Regions from separate parts of the Clostridium zhoujianii genome, predicted to be linked through region 1. Evidence: predicted binding sites of a transcription regulator. Region 1 holds the regulator's gene; each other region holds the start of a gene.

Region 1 (5,110 bases):
TAGCACCGTTATTTTCTTTTAATTGTAATGCTGCTTCTAAAGCATGCTTATCCTCAGGATTTATAATTGATGGAACACCATCTCTTATTAATGTACCTGTCTTAGGATCTATCTTTACAGCTGTAGTATCTGGAACTTGTTTTATACAAACTACTATATTCATTATAAAAGCCTCCTATCTTAAAATGCTTCCCGCAATAACCATCTTTTGAACTTCTGAAGTTCCTTCATAGATTTCTGTTATCTTGGCATCTCTCATCATTCTTTCTACTGGGTATTCCTTAGTGTAACCATATCCACCAAAGATTTGAACTGCCTTAGTAGTTACTTCCATAGCAACATCTGCAGCAAATAGCTTAGCTCTTGCAGCATCAAGTGAGTATGGCTTACCTTCTTGCTTTAAACATGCAGCTTTGTATACTAAGTGCTTAGCCGCTTGAATCTTAACGTCCATTTCAGCAATATACCATTGTAGTCCTTGGAATGCTGAAAGTGATCTACCAAATTGCTTTCTTTCTTTCATATAATTAACAGCTTCTTCAAATGCGCCTTCTGCAATTCCTAATGCTTGAGCAGCGATACCAATTCTACCACCATCAAGAGTCTTCATTGCAATACCAAATCCCTTACCTTCTTTACCAATTAGGTTTTCCTTTGGTACTATACAGTTTTCCATAACTAATTCAGTAGTTGAAGATGCTCTAATTCCCATCTTATCCTCATGCTTACCTACTGAGAATCCAGGGAATGACTTTTCTACGATGAATGCAGAAATACCCCTAGTTCCTTGGCTCTTATCTGTCATAGCAAATATTATGAAAGTCTCAGCAACTCCACCATTTGTTATGAATATCTTTGAACCATTTAATATATAATTATCTCCATCTAATACTGCAGTTGTTTGTTGTCCAGCAGCATCTGTTCCAGCACCTGGCTCAGTTAAACCAAAAGCACCTAACTTTTTACCTGTACAAAGATCAGCTAAATACTTTTCTTTTTGAGCTGGAGTACCATGTTCGTTTATTACAGATGCACATAATGATGTATGTGCTGAAAGGATAACTCCTGTTGTTCCACAAACCTTTGATAATTCTTCTACAGCAATTATGTATGAAAGAACATCTCCGCCTGCCCCACCGTTTTCTTTAGCGAAAGGTATTCCAAGCATTCCTAGCTTGGCCATTTTTTCTACATTTTCCATTGGGAATCTTTCTGTTTCATCGATTTCTGCAGCTATTGGCTTAACTTCATTTACTGCGAATTCTCTAACCATTTGTTGTACTAATTCTTGTTCTCTAGTTAATTGGAAATTCATTTAATTTAACCCTCCTTATATTTCAAAAAAACAATTTATTTGTTTTGGAAGTTCTTTTCTGCTCTTCTTTCTAAGAAAGCTGTCATTCCTTCAGTTTGATCTTCTGAACTAAAGCATTTTCCAAAGTCTTCTGCTTCAATTACAATTGCTTTATCTATATCTACTTGCATTCCTCTATTAATTGCATCTTTACATAACTTAACTGCTATTGGAGCATTAGCTATTATTGCCGAAGCCATAGCTTTTGCTTCTTCCATAAGGTTTTCTAAAGGTACAACTTTATTTACTAAACCTATTCTCAAAGCTTCATCAGCCTTAACCATAGCACATGTATATATCATTTCTTTAGCCTTACCTAAGCCTACTATTCTTGGTAATCTTTGAGTACCACCAAAACCTGGAGTTATTCCAAGTCCTGCTTCTGGTTGAGCAAATTTAGCTTTTTCTGAAGCAATTCTTATATCACATGCCATTGCTAATTCACAACCACCACCAAGAGCGAATCCTGATATTGCAGCTATTACTGGCTTGCTTAAGTTTTCAAGTCTTCTAAATACATTATTTCCAAGTATTCCAAAAGCCTTTCCCTCTTCTTCGTTTAGATCCTTCATTTCAGCTATATCAGCACCTGCTACAAAAGATTTTTCTCCTGCCCCAGTTAAAATTACAGCATAAATGTTGTTATCCTCTTCTAAATTTGCAATGACTGTGTCAAGGTCTTTTAAAGTTTCTGAATTTAGAGCGTTTAATGCCTTTGGTCTATTGATAGTTACAATAGCTAAGTGATCTTCTTTTTCAAGAATTACGTTCTTTAATTCCATGCCTTTTGTCCTCCTTATTTATATCCTTATTTTGCTTACTGCTTTATTTACAAACTATCCTTTATTATTCAATATAATCCAGATAGGACTTGTATTTTTTATGAAAACTTAATATTTATTTCATCAAAATTGTTAATATTATAACAAAGTTAGATAAAAAAATAATTGAAGTTTTCCACTTCAATTATAATTATAAGTCCTTATTTAGTTTTTGGCAACATATAAATTGTGATTTTATGTTAATTTTATAAGCATTATACAGGGTATATATGCTAATTTTCTTCTTCATTTGTATGTAGTTGATAAATTAATGTCATTAAACTTTCGCTTAAGTGTACATTTTCAACCTTAACATCTTCTGGCACTGATAAGTCAACCGGTGCAAAGTTCCATATTCCTTTTACCCCACCTTGAACCATTTCATCACATACCTTCTGTGCATTTATCTTAGGCACACAGATTATTCCTATATCAATTTTATGTTCCTTTAGGAATAATCTTAAAGTATCTATCTCTTTGATTTCTATATCTCTAATTTTAATCCCTACAAGTTTTGGGTTTGCATCAAAAATTCCTGATAGCTCAAATCCAAGCTTTTCAAAATTATAGTTAGCAATTGCTTGCCCTATGTTTCCGGCTCCAACTATAATTGTACTGTACTCTTTATCTAATCCAAGTATTGTACTAATTTGACTATATAAATCTCTTATATTATACCCATATCCCTGTTGACCGAAGTCTCCAAAGCAATTTAAATCTTGACGTATTTGAGATGCTGTAAATCCAATCTTCTCTCCAAGCTCCTTAGAAGAAATTCTATCTACATCATTTTTCATTAATTCTTTAAGATATCTATGATATTTAGGCAATCTCTTAATAACAGCCATAGAAATATTCTTCTTCTTTTCCATACTGTATCTTCTCCTCTTTTCTTCTAGTCTTTTTAGCAAAGTTGTTTTGTTAATAATTACATAAAAATGTATCTATTATTATATTAACATAAATCTTTATTGTTAATCTATTATTTTCTTCAAATAATATTTATTCTAAAATAATTATAAATTTCTACATTAATTACTCTTTATCATTTCTTACACATTAAAAAGATGCTCTATTAATATTTTAATTCCTATAATTATAAGAATAGCTCCCCCTAAAATCTCAGCCTTAGTTCTGAATAACTTTCCTAAAACATCCCCTATGTATACTGCTATTATGCTTAAAATAAATGTTGTAATGCCTATAACTAACACACTTGATACTATATTAACATTTAAGAATGCAAAGCTCACACCAACAGCAAGTGCATCAATACTTGTTGCGATAGCTAAAATTACAAACCTTTTATTACAACACTCCTTCTCCTCTTCATCATCACCACCGCATTTAATTGCTTCTATAAGCATCTTACCGCCTACAATACTTAATAAAATGAAAGCTATCCAATGATCCACCTTTTGTATATAATCACTAAATCTTATCCCAAGGGCCCATCCTATAAAAGGCATTAATCCTTGGAATCCTCCAAAATAAAATGCAGACTTTAACGCCATCTTAAATTTATCAGCCTTTTTAGTATTCATTCCAATTGTCAATGCTACTGCAAATGCATCCATAGATAGTCCAAGTCCAATAAGGAAAATTGATATTATGTTCATAGTATCCCTCCAAATATCATATATAGTTTGGTCAATTTATTGCCTTAATAAACAATAATGCAATAAAAAAAGTAAGACCTATGTATAACGTAATCCTACCCGTTATACATAAGTCTCACAATTTAATATAAAGCCAGATGAAACCTCATCAGTATGTTGACTTTATCACAGCACATAGTCCTGCATGCTACTCCCTTATGTTTGAAAACACAATATATTCCATTATTATATCCTTTTTATATAGTTGGAGTCAATAAGCTTGAGCTATTTAGTAAATGATTTTTTATCCCTAATAATATATAATATCTATTATTAGGATCTATAAGGAGGTATTTGTGGAAATAATTAAATTTATCCAACAATTTTCTAATGAATTTTTAGATGTATTTTTCACTATAGTAACCTACAGTGGTGCACAAACACTAGGGATATTTGTATCTATAATTCTCTTTTGGTGTTATGATAAAAAACTTGGATATAGATTTTTATATGGGGTTATATTCTCTTTTTCTTTAAACAATTCTATTAAAGGATTTTTTAATTCACCTCGCCCTATTGGTGTGGAAGGAATTATTAGTTCACATGTCAGTACTGCAACTGGGTCCTCCTTCCCTTCTGGTCACTCCCAGGGAAACGCAACATCTTTTACTTTACTTATGAGTAAATTTAAAAATAAATGGCTTTGGACCTTTGGAATACTAATGATTATTTTGGTACCACTATCAAGGCTCTATTTTGGTGTTCACTGGCCAATTGATGTTTTTGTAGGAACTTTATTAGGTATTATATCTGTGATTATTTCAAATAAAATATTTAATACCTATTTAAACAAAGGTATTTTTATACTAATTATATCCCTAGTTGCTTTCCTATCTATTGGATTATTATTCCCTAGTAATGATTTATATAAGGCTATTGGATCTTTTTCTGCTTTAGTACTAGGAATTTATATAGAAGATGAATTTATAGGTTATAATCCTAATGGATCTAAATCTAACAATATTAAAAAGATCTTTATCGGTTTAACTGGTGCCTTAATTATCTATTTTATCTTCTCTATATTTAATAGCTCATTACTAATTTCATTTGTAAAATATTTTGCTATAACTTTATATGCTATAGTTTTAGCTCCTCTTATTTTTATAAGGCTAAAACTAAATAGATAAATATCATTTAATCTCTATAAAAAAGAACAGTTATTCTAATATATATTAAAATAACTGTTCTAGACCCTATAAAGTCCTATCTAACTTATTTAGATTTAAGTGCTCTCATTGAATTTAGTACAGCAAGTAAAGTAACACCTACATCTGCAA
Region 2 (5,110 bases), on a different contig from region 1:
TAAGGTTTTTCAAATCTATTTGCAAATTATCTTCTAATGAAAGCATGCTATGTGCATATTCGTAGACAAGAGATCCCTCCTCTGTTAATCCAACGCCTTTATTACTTCTATTAAGAAGTTTTGCACCAATTTCATTTTCTAAACTTTGCAATTGCATACTAAGTCCTGGTTGAGTTAAATGTAATTCCTTTGCTGCCTTAGAAATGCTATTAAACTTCACAGTAGTATAAAAAGAACGTAGAGATACTAAATTCATATAATCACTTCCTAACCGTATTATTGTAAATATAGTCTATATTACTAATGCAAAGGATGTCAAATTAGGAAATGCTGTTATAAGGATTAGTTATAATGGATAAGGAGTTGTTATTATGAAAAGGGATTCACATATGTTATTATTGAGAAGGATAAAAATTTAACAATGTATACTGATTAGTTCAAATAAATGGAGGCGGGATATACATGGGAAAGAAAATAGTTATAGTAGGTGGAGTTGCTGGAGGAGCATCAACTGCAGCTAGACTTAGAAGACTAGATGAGAGTAATGAAATAATAATGTTTGAAAGAGGACCTAATGTTTCATTTTCAAATTGTTGCTTACCATATCATCTAAGTGGAAAAATCGAGGATCATGAAGATTTAGTGCTAATGAGACCTGAAAATTTCTTTAGTCAATATAAAATAGATGCAAGAGTTTTTAGTGAAGTTGTTTCTATAGATAGAAAGAATAAAGAGGTAAGGATAAGAAATGTAGTTAGTGGAAAGGAGTACACCGAGAGTTATGATAAACTAGTACTTTCACCAGGGGCTAAGGCTATAGTACCGCCTATAAAGGGAATAGATGAAGTAAATGTATTTACAGTAAGAAATGTAGTTGATATAGCTAAACTAAATTTCTTTATAAAAGGTAACAACAGTAAGAAGATAACTGTTATAGGTGGTGGATTCATAGGGGTTGAAGTTGCTGAAAACTTAAAAGAAGCAGGATATGATGTTACTTTAGTAGAAGCAATGAATCAAATAATGAAGCCATTTGACTATGATATGGTACAAGTATTACATAAGGCTATGTATGACAATGGAATAAATCTTATTGTTGGTGACAAGGTTAATTCATTTGAAAAGAATTTAGTTGTACTAGAGTCAGGAAAGAAAATAGAATCAGATGCTGTAGTTATGGCAATAGGGGTTATACCAGAGACTGACCTAGCTAGAGAAGCAGGATTAGAAATAGGACAAACTGGAGCTATAAAGGTTAATACTAATTATATGACAAATGATAAAGACATATATGCAGTAGGAGATGCTATAGAAGTGCATAATGCATTAACAAACACAGTAACTAAGCTTCCACTTGCAGGACCAGCTCAGAAGCAAGCAAGATCAGTAGCTAATCATATTCATGGACTACCTGTTAGAAATACAGGATATATTGGTTCATCATGTATTCAAGTTTTTGATTATAATGGGGCATCTACAGGATTGACAGAGGGACTGATAAAAGCTCTAAATATGAACATTAATTATGAAGTTGTTAGAGTAATACCCCAAGATAAAGTTGGGTTAATGCCAGGAAGTGAGCCACTTCATTTTAAATTAATATTTGAAGTACCTACAGGGAGAGTACTTGGTGCTCAAGCAATAGGAAGAGGAAACGCTGATAAGAGGATAGATGTAGTAGCTACATTAATTAAATTTGGTGGAACTGTTTATGATTTAGCTGATTTAGAATTATGTTATGCACCGCCATTTGGGACAGCAAAAGATGTTGTTAATCATGCAGCATTAGTAGCTACTAATATTCTTCAAGGGACATTTAAGCAAGTATATGTTCATGAGGTAAGAAATTTAGTTAAAAACAATGGATACATAATAGATGTTAGGGAAGAAGATGAATATGAATTAGGTCATATTATTGGTGCAAAAAATATTCCGTTAAGTCAATTAAGAGATAGAGTAAATGAAATACCTAAGGATATACCAGTATACTTACATTGTAGAAGTGCACAAAGAAGTTATAATGCGTCATTAGCATTAGGTCATTTAGGGTTCGATAATATTTATAATGTTTCAGGTGGATTTATGGGAATAAGTTTCTATGAATATTACAATGATATGATAACTGGAAGAGAAAAAATAGTTACAGATTATAATTTTGATTAATAAAATGTAGAGCCTATTATAGGGGCTCTTAAAATTGGAAAGGTATGATTGATAAATAACAAACAATATGAAAAGTTATAAGCTTTTATATAAATTAAAATACTAAGGAGGATACTATGAAAAAAGGACAAGTATTTATCGGAGTTGGAATTATAGCTGCAATTACTACATTTATAATTACTAAATATGCAGATAAAAGTAATTTAGCATTATTCTTAATTACAGGATTGATGTTAGGATACATATTACAAAGATCAAGATTTGGTTTCGCTGGTGGAGTTAGAAAGATATCAATGACTGGTGATGGAAGCTTAACGAAGGCATTATTATTTATGTTTGCTATTACAGTAATAGGTGCAGCTGGAATTCATTATGCAGCAGCACAAGGTGGTGCAGAAGCTGCTTTTAGAGCTGCTAAGGATGCAATAACTATTCCTGGTACAGGAAGTGTTTCTGCAATTACTATAGGATTCATATTAGGTGGTATATTATTTGGGATTGGTATGATAATTGGTGGAGGATGTGCTTCAGGTACATTATCTGATACTGGTGAAGGTTCAGGAAGAGGTTTAATAGTATTAATATTCTTCTGCATAGGTGGCATGCTTGGAACATGGCATTTACCATCATTAAAGAAGACTTTCTTATATGAGAATGGTGTTACTGTGTATTTACCAGATACTTTTGGATATGTTGGTGCTGTATTAGTTTCTTTACTACTATTATTAGGATTATATTTTGTTGTTAAGATGTATGAAGGTAAGAGAAAGAAAGCTGGTACTTATGTAGCAGAAGAGTATCAAGATTGGGAAAAAGAAGTTGAAGAAGATAAAGAGTTTAAAGTATTTAGTTACAAAACTTATCATAAGTTATTTATTCAAAGATGGTCATTCTTTACTGGAGCAACTTTATTAGCAATAGTATTTATATTTATAATTAACACAACTAAGTCAAGTTGGGGTGCATCAGGACCATATACTCATTGGGGAGTTTGGTTATTTAGTAAGTTAGGTTTTGACTTTGGTGCTGTAGAAGCATTTAAGGGAAGTGTTAAAGTTGTTAATAGTGGAATATTAAGTGATCCAGTTTCAGTAAGAAATATTGGTATTATATTAGGAGCAGCTATTTGTATGTTATTAGCTGGAAAGTGGAAATTCAATATAAACTTTAAGGCTAAAGATGTTGCATTTTATGGACTAGCTGGTATACTTATGGGATATGGAGCGAAGCTTGCAGGTGGATGTAATGTTGGTGCTTTATTCTCAGGAATAGCTAACCTATCTTTATCAGGATGGGTGTTCTTAGTAGCACTTGTTGTTGGGGGATTAGTAGGGGTTAAGTTAGTTAAGAAGTTTAATATACCTGCATAAGTCATCACTCTTTTTATAAAATGAACCTGTTGTTATTAATATAGACCTATGTGGAGTTCTCCACATAGGTTTTCTTTACTAAATATAAAATAAAGTAGGTAGTAAGTATGAAGAAATATCTTAGTAAGTTAGATGTATTTTCCATTGTAGTTGGTGGAATTATTGGATGGGGATCATTTATGCTTCCAGGAACAAAATTCTTGAAGGAAGCAGGAGTTATAAATACAGCTATAGGATTAATTTTAGGAACATTATGTATTGTGATTATAGAAAGAAACTATGAGGTAATGATGAGTACTCAGAATGAAGAGGGGGGAGAATTTTCATATACATATAATAATTTAGGGAAGAAGCATGGCTTTATAGTAGGTTGGTTCCTTACATTAGCATACTTCACTATGATCCCTTTAAATGCTACTGCTTTCCCATTAGTTATTAAGAAGTTATTTGGAGGTATATTAGAATTTGGATACCTATATAATGTAGCAGGATATGATGTATATATAGGGGATATTCTTACATCTACTATAGTTATCTTAGCTTTTGCTTATTTAAATATAAAGGGATTAAAGGAAAGTAGTAAGGTACAAAATGCAATAATATTTGCGCTAATATCCATGGTTTCAATTGTATTTATTGGGATGTTATTTAAGGGACAAAGAGGTGTATTTATAGAAACTTATATTAAAGATTACAGCTTTAATATAAGTGGGATAGCTAGAGTACTAGCAATAACGCCTTTCGCATTTGTCGGATTTGATGCTATACCTCAATTAAGTAAAGAATATAATTTTTCAACTAAAAAGGCATCACGTATTGCTGTCATATCACTATTTATAGGAACTTTAATTTATAATTTATTAAACATAATAACAGCATTAGCATTTACGCCAGAACAGGTAATAGGCCTTGAGTGGGCAACTGGAAGTGCTGTATTAAGCACATTAGGAAAAGGAGCATTTTTCATGCTTATTATTGCTCTATGTGCTGCAGTATGGAGTGGTATAAATGGATTTATGATTTGTAGTTCTAAGTTATTAGGTTCAATTTCAAAATATAAGATGCTACCAGATAAAATAGGAGAGACAAATAAAAATGGAGTATATAGAAATGCTGTATTGTTCCTATCATTCATAAGTTTAATTGCTCCATGGTTTGGACGTGAGGTTATTACATGGATTGTTGATATGTCATCTTTAGGTGCATCTATAGCCTATTTTTATGTTTCATTTATAACATACAAAAAATGCAGTAATAATATAGGAAAGTTATTTTCTGTTTTAGGAGTAGTAATTAGTGTTATATTTATATTATTGTTACTTTTACCTATGTCACCAGCGGGTTTAGGAAAAGAGTCTATAATCTCTTTACTGGCATGGTGCTTAATGGGAGTTATGTTCTATTTAAAAGTTAGAAAAAAATAAATATAAAGAGAGTGTATCAAAGTATATCTTGATGCACTCTCTTTTATAATTGTATAGTTATATAAAATTATAAAAAATTTAAGGTGGTGAACATGGAATTATATGCTATTTGTGATAAAATACTTATTATATAAGAGGTGATTAATATGTTAA
Region 3 (5,110 bases), on a different contig from region 1:
ACTATATATAAAAATAACTTTAACTCCTATTTTTCTGCTTCACTTCTTTCTCAAGCTACTCTTGAGATATACATAAGAAGTAAAATTTTAAATAAGCATAGTGAAGTGATTACTAATGACTTAAAAGAAAAATATAAATCATTACTAAATGGTTTGAAATCTCTTGAAGAAACTGGGGCTAAAGTAACTGATGAACATACTGGTTTTTACAGCTATATACAACTCCCAGAGGATGTTAATGAAAATATCTTAATAAAAGAATTAGAAAATAAAAAAGTAATTGTTGGTCCAGGAGAGCGATGTTTCTATGATAAGTCATTTTATAAGAAAGGTATTAGACTGAGTATTGCTAGTGTAGATAAAGATGATATTCAAAAAGGTATGGAAATAATAAAAGAAACTATTCTTAATCTGAAAGGTTCTTATATGTAAATAAGCCGATGGATTATTCCATCAGCTTATTTTATATTGTTTAGGATTCTTTATGAGAATCATTAGTAAGCTTATTTTTTCTTAGATTTTTTAACATCCTTAGCTACTTCTTTCTTTCCTTCGTAGCAATTAATGTATATTTGCTTAAGTTCACTCATTAATGGATATCTTGGATTAGCACCTGTACATTGATCATCAAATGCTTGCTCAACCATTTCATCCATTGTAGCGTAGAATTTCTCTTCACTTACTCCAGCTTCCTTTATAGTCTTAGGCATTCCAACCTTAGCTTGTAGATCTTCAATAGCCTTTATTAATAATTCTACTTTTTCAGCTTCAGTATTTCCACCTAATTGTAGGTAATCTGCTATTCTTGCATATCTCCATGCTGCATTTGGATATTTATATTGTGCAAATGCTGCTTGTTTAGTTGGGGCATCAGTTGCATTGAATCTAATAACTTCATTTAATAATAATGAGTTAGCCATACCATGTGGTAAGTGATGGAATGCACCTAGCTTATGAGCCATTGAGTGACAAATTCCTAAGAAAGCATTTGCGAATGCTATACCTGCTATTGATGAAGCATGCGCCATCTTTTCTCTTGCTTTAACATTTGTAGTACCTTCGTTGTAAGCTTGTGGTAAATATTTAAATACTAATCTAATAGCTTCTAATGCTAAACCATTTGTATATTCAGATGCTAATACTGAAACATAAGCCTCAATAGCATGAACTAATACGTCAATACCTGAACAAGAAGTTAATCCCTTAGGCATACTCATCATTAATTCTGCATCAACTATGGCCATGTCTGGAGTTAACTCATAGTCGGCTAATGGATATTTAACACCAGTTTGTTCATCAGTAATAACTGCAAATGGAGTTACTTCTGAACCTGTACCTGCTGATGTTGGTATAGCTACCATCATAGCTTTTTCACCCATAGTTGGGAACTTATAAACTCTCTTTCTTATATCCATAAATCTCATTGCTAAATCTTCAAAAGCAACTTCTGGATGTTCATACATAACCCACATAATTTTAGCTGCATCCATTGGTGAACCTCCACCTAATGCAAGCACTACATCTGGCTTATAAGAAAGCATTGCTGCTGCCCCAGCTTTAGCTGACTTTAATGTTGGATCTGGTTCAACATCTGAGAAAATTCTAAAATCTATTTTTAAATCTTCTAAAACACTTGTAATTTTATCTGTGTATCCAATTTCGGCTAATACTCTATCTGTAACTATGAATACTTTTTTCTTACCCATATCTTGTAACTCTTGAAGAGCTATTGGTAAGCAACCATATTTAAAGTAAGTCTTTTCTGGAACTCTAAACCAAAGCATATTTTCTCTCCTCTCAGCAACACTCTTAATGTTAATTAAATGCTTAGGACCAACGTTTTCTGAAACTGAGTTTCCACCCCATGATCCACAACCAAGTGTTAATGATGGCGCTAATCTGAAATTATATATATCTCCAATAGCCCCTTGAGATGCTGGCATATTTATTAATGTTCTTGCTGTCTTCATAGCTGCTCCAAAGGCTGCTATTCTATCAGCTGATTTTATTTGGTCTGTGTAAAGTATTGAAGTATGACCCATACCACCTAATTCTATTAATCTGCAGGCCTTTGTTAGTGCTTCATCGAAGGATTTAACTCTATACATTGCAAGTACTGGTGATAACTTCTCATGTGAGAATGGCTCTTCTAATTCAACTGATTCAACTTCTCCAACTAAAACCTTAGCTGATTCTGGAACAGTAACTCCTGCCATCTTAGCAATCTTATAAGCAGATTGACCAACCATGTCAGCATTTAAACCGCCCTTTTCATTTAGTATAATTTTTCTTACCTTATCTATTTCTTCGCCTTTAAGGATATATGCTCCTCTAGCGTCTAATTCTCTCTTAACTTCATCATATACTTCATCTAAAACTAAGATACTTTGCTCTGATGCACAGATAACACCGTTATCGAAAGTTTTTGAAAGTAAAATTGAGTTTACAGCCATCTTTATATGAGCTGTTTCATCAATTATTGCTGGAGTATTTCCTGCTCCAACTCCTAAAGCTGGTCTTCCTGATGAGTACGCTGACTTAACCATTGCAGGACCACCTGTAGCTAGTATTATATCTGATTCTCTCATGACATTTTGTGATAATTCAACTGATGGTTGATCTATCCAAGCTATGATTCCTTCTGGAGCTCCAGCTTTAACTGCTGCATCTAAAACTATCTTAGCAGCCTCAATCGTAGCCTTTTTAGCTCTTGGATGTGGACTTATAATTATTGCATTTCTTGTTTTTAATGCTATTAATGTCTTAAATATTGCTGTTGATGTTGGATTTGTAGTTGGAACTATAGCAGCTATAACTCCAATTGGTTCCGCTACTTTAGTTATACCAAATGTATTATCTTTTTCGATAACACCACAAGTTTTCATGTCCTTGTATTGATTATATATATATTCTGCTGCAAAGTGATTCTTTATAACTTTATCTTCTACTATTCCCATTCCACTTTCTTCTACCGCAAGCTTAGCAAGTTTAATTCTTGCGTTGTTAGCTGCCATTGCTGCTTGTCTGAAAATCTCATCTACTTGTTCTTGAGTATATGTTGCAAATACCTTTTGTGCTTCTCTTAATTGTTGAATTCTTGTTGTTAATTCTTGTGCATTTGTAACTTTCATTCTTTCTTCCTCCTAAAATATATATATTAAATCAATAGTGATTAAATTTACCATTCTTGGTACAAGTTTATTTTATAACATCGTTTATTTTTTGTCAATCTTTTTTCTAAATAAATTTAATTTATTTAAATTATCCTCCTAAATTTGTGTATATTTTGTAACTTTTTTGGTATTTTACAGTATATCCTATCTATTATAACATTTACATAAGTTTTTATAATGAAGTAATTCTTATTGTATTATTACCTGTATGTTATAAAATTATTTATCTTTCTTATTTTTTAATGTAAAAGCTTTATTTAACTTACCTTCCATACTTTAAAAATATATAATTTCCTATATAAATGTTACAATAATCAAAAAGATTATATTAGGAGGTAACATGAATATTGAAATAAAAAATAAATCCTACTCATTTAATATAGATAAGATTGCTGAGTATTTATTCCCTTTTAAAGACAAACTCCATGAGCTATATACATGGGAAACTCCAACAGATGAAGAATTAAAGACTGGCTTAAAGTTGAACTTATTTACTAAAACAGAATATAACAAACTTCTTAAAACTCAGAATTATTTTGATAGAAATTCTTTAATGAAAAATTTTATACATAATAAAATAAGTAAAACTAAAAATAAAGAAGTTTTGACATCATATTATATATGGATTATTAAAGGTTGGGGCGGAATTAGAGGAATTAAATCAGAGGGGTTATATGAGAGAATTCATAAAAGTCAAGATTCTTATAAAGAAGATTGTTCTATTAGTTTCGATAAAATCTCTAGTACAACTAAAGCATTACATTTTATATCGCCTTCTGAATTTATAATATATGATTCTAGAGTAGCCTATGCCCTTAATTGGATTCTCTTAAAAACAGAGGCTAGTAAAAATTTCTTTATTATACCTCAAGGTAGGAATTCTAAACTTAGTGCATTTGATATGCCTACTTTGATAAGACTTAAAAATATGAATATCTATAAGTCTTCTTATGAAGACAACAATTATGATAAAAGATTTATCTATAACAATGATAAAAACTTATTTATTAATGAAAAATATTGTTATTACCTAATGAATGAAATTTTAAAAGAAATATCAAAAAGACTTTGGGCAGGAAGTAAGATGGCGAATTATCCTTACTATACTGAAATGTTATTACTTTCTATAGCAGATACTTTTATTTTTGAAGATATTCTCCATACTCTTTCATTATAATTATACTATAAAATCAACCGAATTATGTCACTTAAAACATTTACATATATGGTATTATCATTTTCATATATTATGATATAATTGAAATGATTTCAAAATTTTAGAAATATCATAAATGAGGTGTAAAAATTATGTATGTTATAAAGAAAATTAGTGATACCAACTTAAATAAGAATTTTTGGGATGATATAGAGCCAATTAGAATCGAAAATTATCCTTGGGATGAAACTGGGTACAAGCCTGAGACAGAGGTAAAATTATGTTATACACAAGATGAGATATTAGTAAAGTTCAAATCCTGTGAAAAACAAGTTAGAATTGAAACTAAAGAATTTAATGGACCTTCTTGGTTTGATAGTTGTGTAGAATTCTTCTTCCTTCCTGAACCAGAGACTGATGATCGATACTTTAATTTTGAAATTACTGCAAGAGGTACCTTACTTCTTCAACTTGATAATAGACCACCTGAAAGACATTATATGAATTATATTAACCCTAACTACTTTGAAATCAAAGCAGATGTTACAGATGATAACTATAGAGACTTCGATAATTTCAAACCTTGGACTATAGAATATAAAATTCCATTTGTGTTTATCAAAGATTTCTTTAAAGACTTTGAAGTAAAATCCGGTAAAATATTGAAAGCTAATTTCTCAAAATGTGGGGATGAAACACTTATTCCTCACTTTGGTACTTGGGCTAATATAGATAATCCAGTTCCAGCCTTTCATATGCCAGAATTTTTCAAAGAAATTAT

What was found. The regulator Rex, encoded in region 1, represses fermentation and respiration genes when NADH is low (regulators of the CRP and FNR family bind a similar motif). The targets are predictions, from matches to a motif close to ATTGTTAANNNNTTAACAAT.
Region 2: the regulator Rex is predicted to act here: its motif matches at 2,211-2,230, upstream of ACSYT2_RS18105 (YeeE/YedE family protein).
Region 3: the regulator Rex is predicted to act here: its motif matches at 3,211-3,230, upstream of adhE (bifunctional acetaldehyde-CoA/alcohol dehydrogenase).

Annotation. Positions count from the first base shown of each region.
Region 1 is NZ_JBPUTF010000003.1:167,104-172,213, reverse strand. Features, by position in the region: gene ACSYT2_RS15605 (electron transfer flavoprotein subunit beta/FixA family protein) at 1-163, opposite strand, end outside; gene ACSYT2_RS15600 (acyl-CoA dehydrogenase) at 176-1,315, opposite strand; gene ACSYT2_RS15595 (short-chain-enoyl-CoA hydratase) at 1,351-2,136, opposite strand; gene ACSYT2_RS15590 (redox-sensing transcriptional repressor Rex) at 2,409-3,047, opposite strand; gene ACSYT2_RS15585 (manganese efflux pump MntP) at 3,228-3,794, opposite strand; gene ACSYT2_RS15580 (phosphatase PAP2 family protein) at 4,130-4,960, shown strand; gene ACSYT2_RS15575 (heavy metal translocating P-type ATPase) at 5,046-5,110, opposite strand, start outside.
Region 2 is NZ_JBPUTF010000006.1:86,506-91,615, reverse strand. Features, by position in the region: gene ACSYT2_RS18115 (LysR substrate-binding domain-containing protein) at 1-256, opposite strand, end outside; gene ACSYT2_RS18110 (FAD-dependent oxidoreductase) at 463-2,163, shown strand; gene ACSYT2_RS18105 (YeeE/YedE family protein) at 2,280-3,533, shown strand; gene ACSYT2_RS18100 (APC family permease) at 3,641-4,957, shown strand; gene ACSYT2_RS18095 (acyl-[acyl-carrier-protein] thioesterase) at 5,104-5,110, shown strand, end outside.
Region 3 is NZ_JBPUTF010000002.1:5,216-10,325, forward strand. Features, by position in the region: gene ACSYT2_RS13715 (aminotransferase-like domain-containing protein) at 1-432, shown strand, start outside; gene adhE (bifunctional acetaldehyde-CoA/alcohol dehydrogenase) at 504-3,131, opposite strand; gene ACSYT2_RS13725 (hypothetical protein) at 3,514-4,350, shown strand; gene ACSYT2_RS13730 (carbohydrate-binding family 9-like protein) at 4,482-5,110, shown strand, end outside.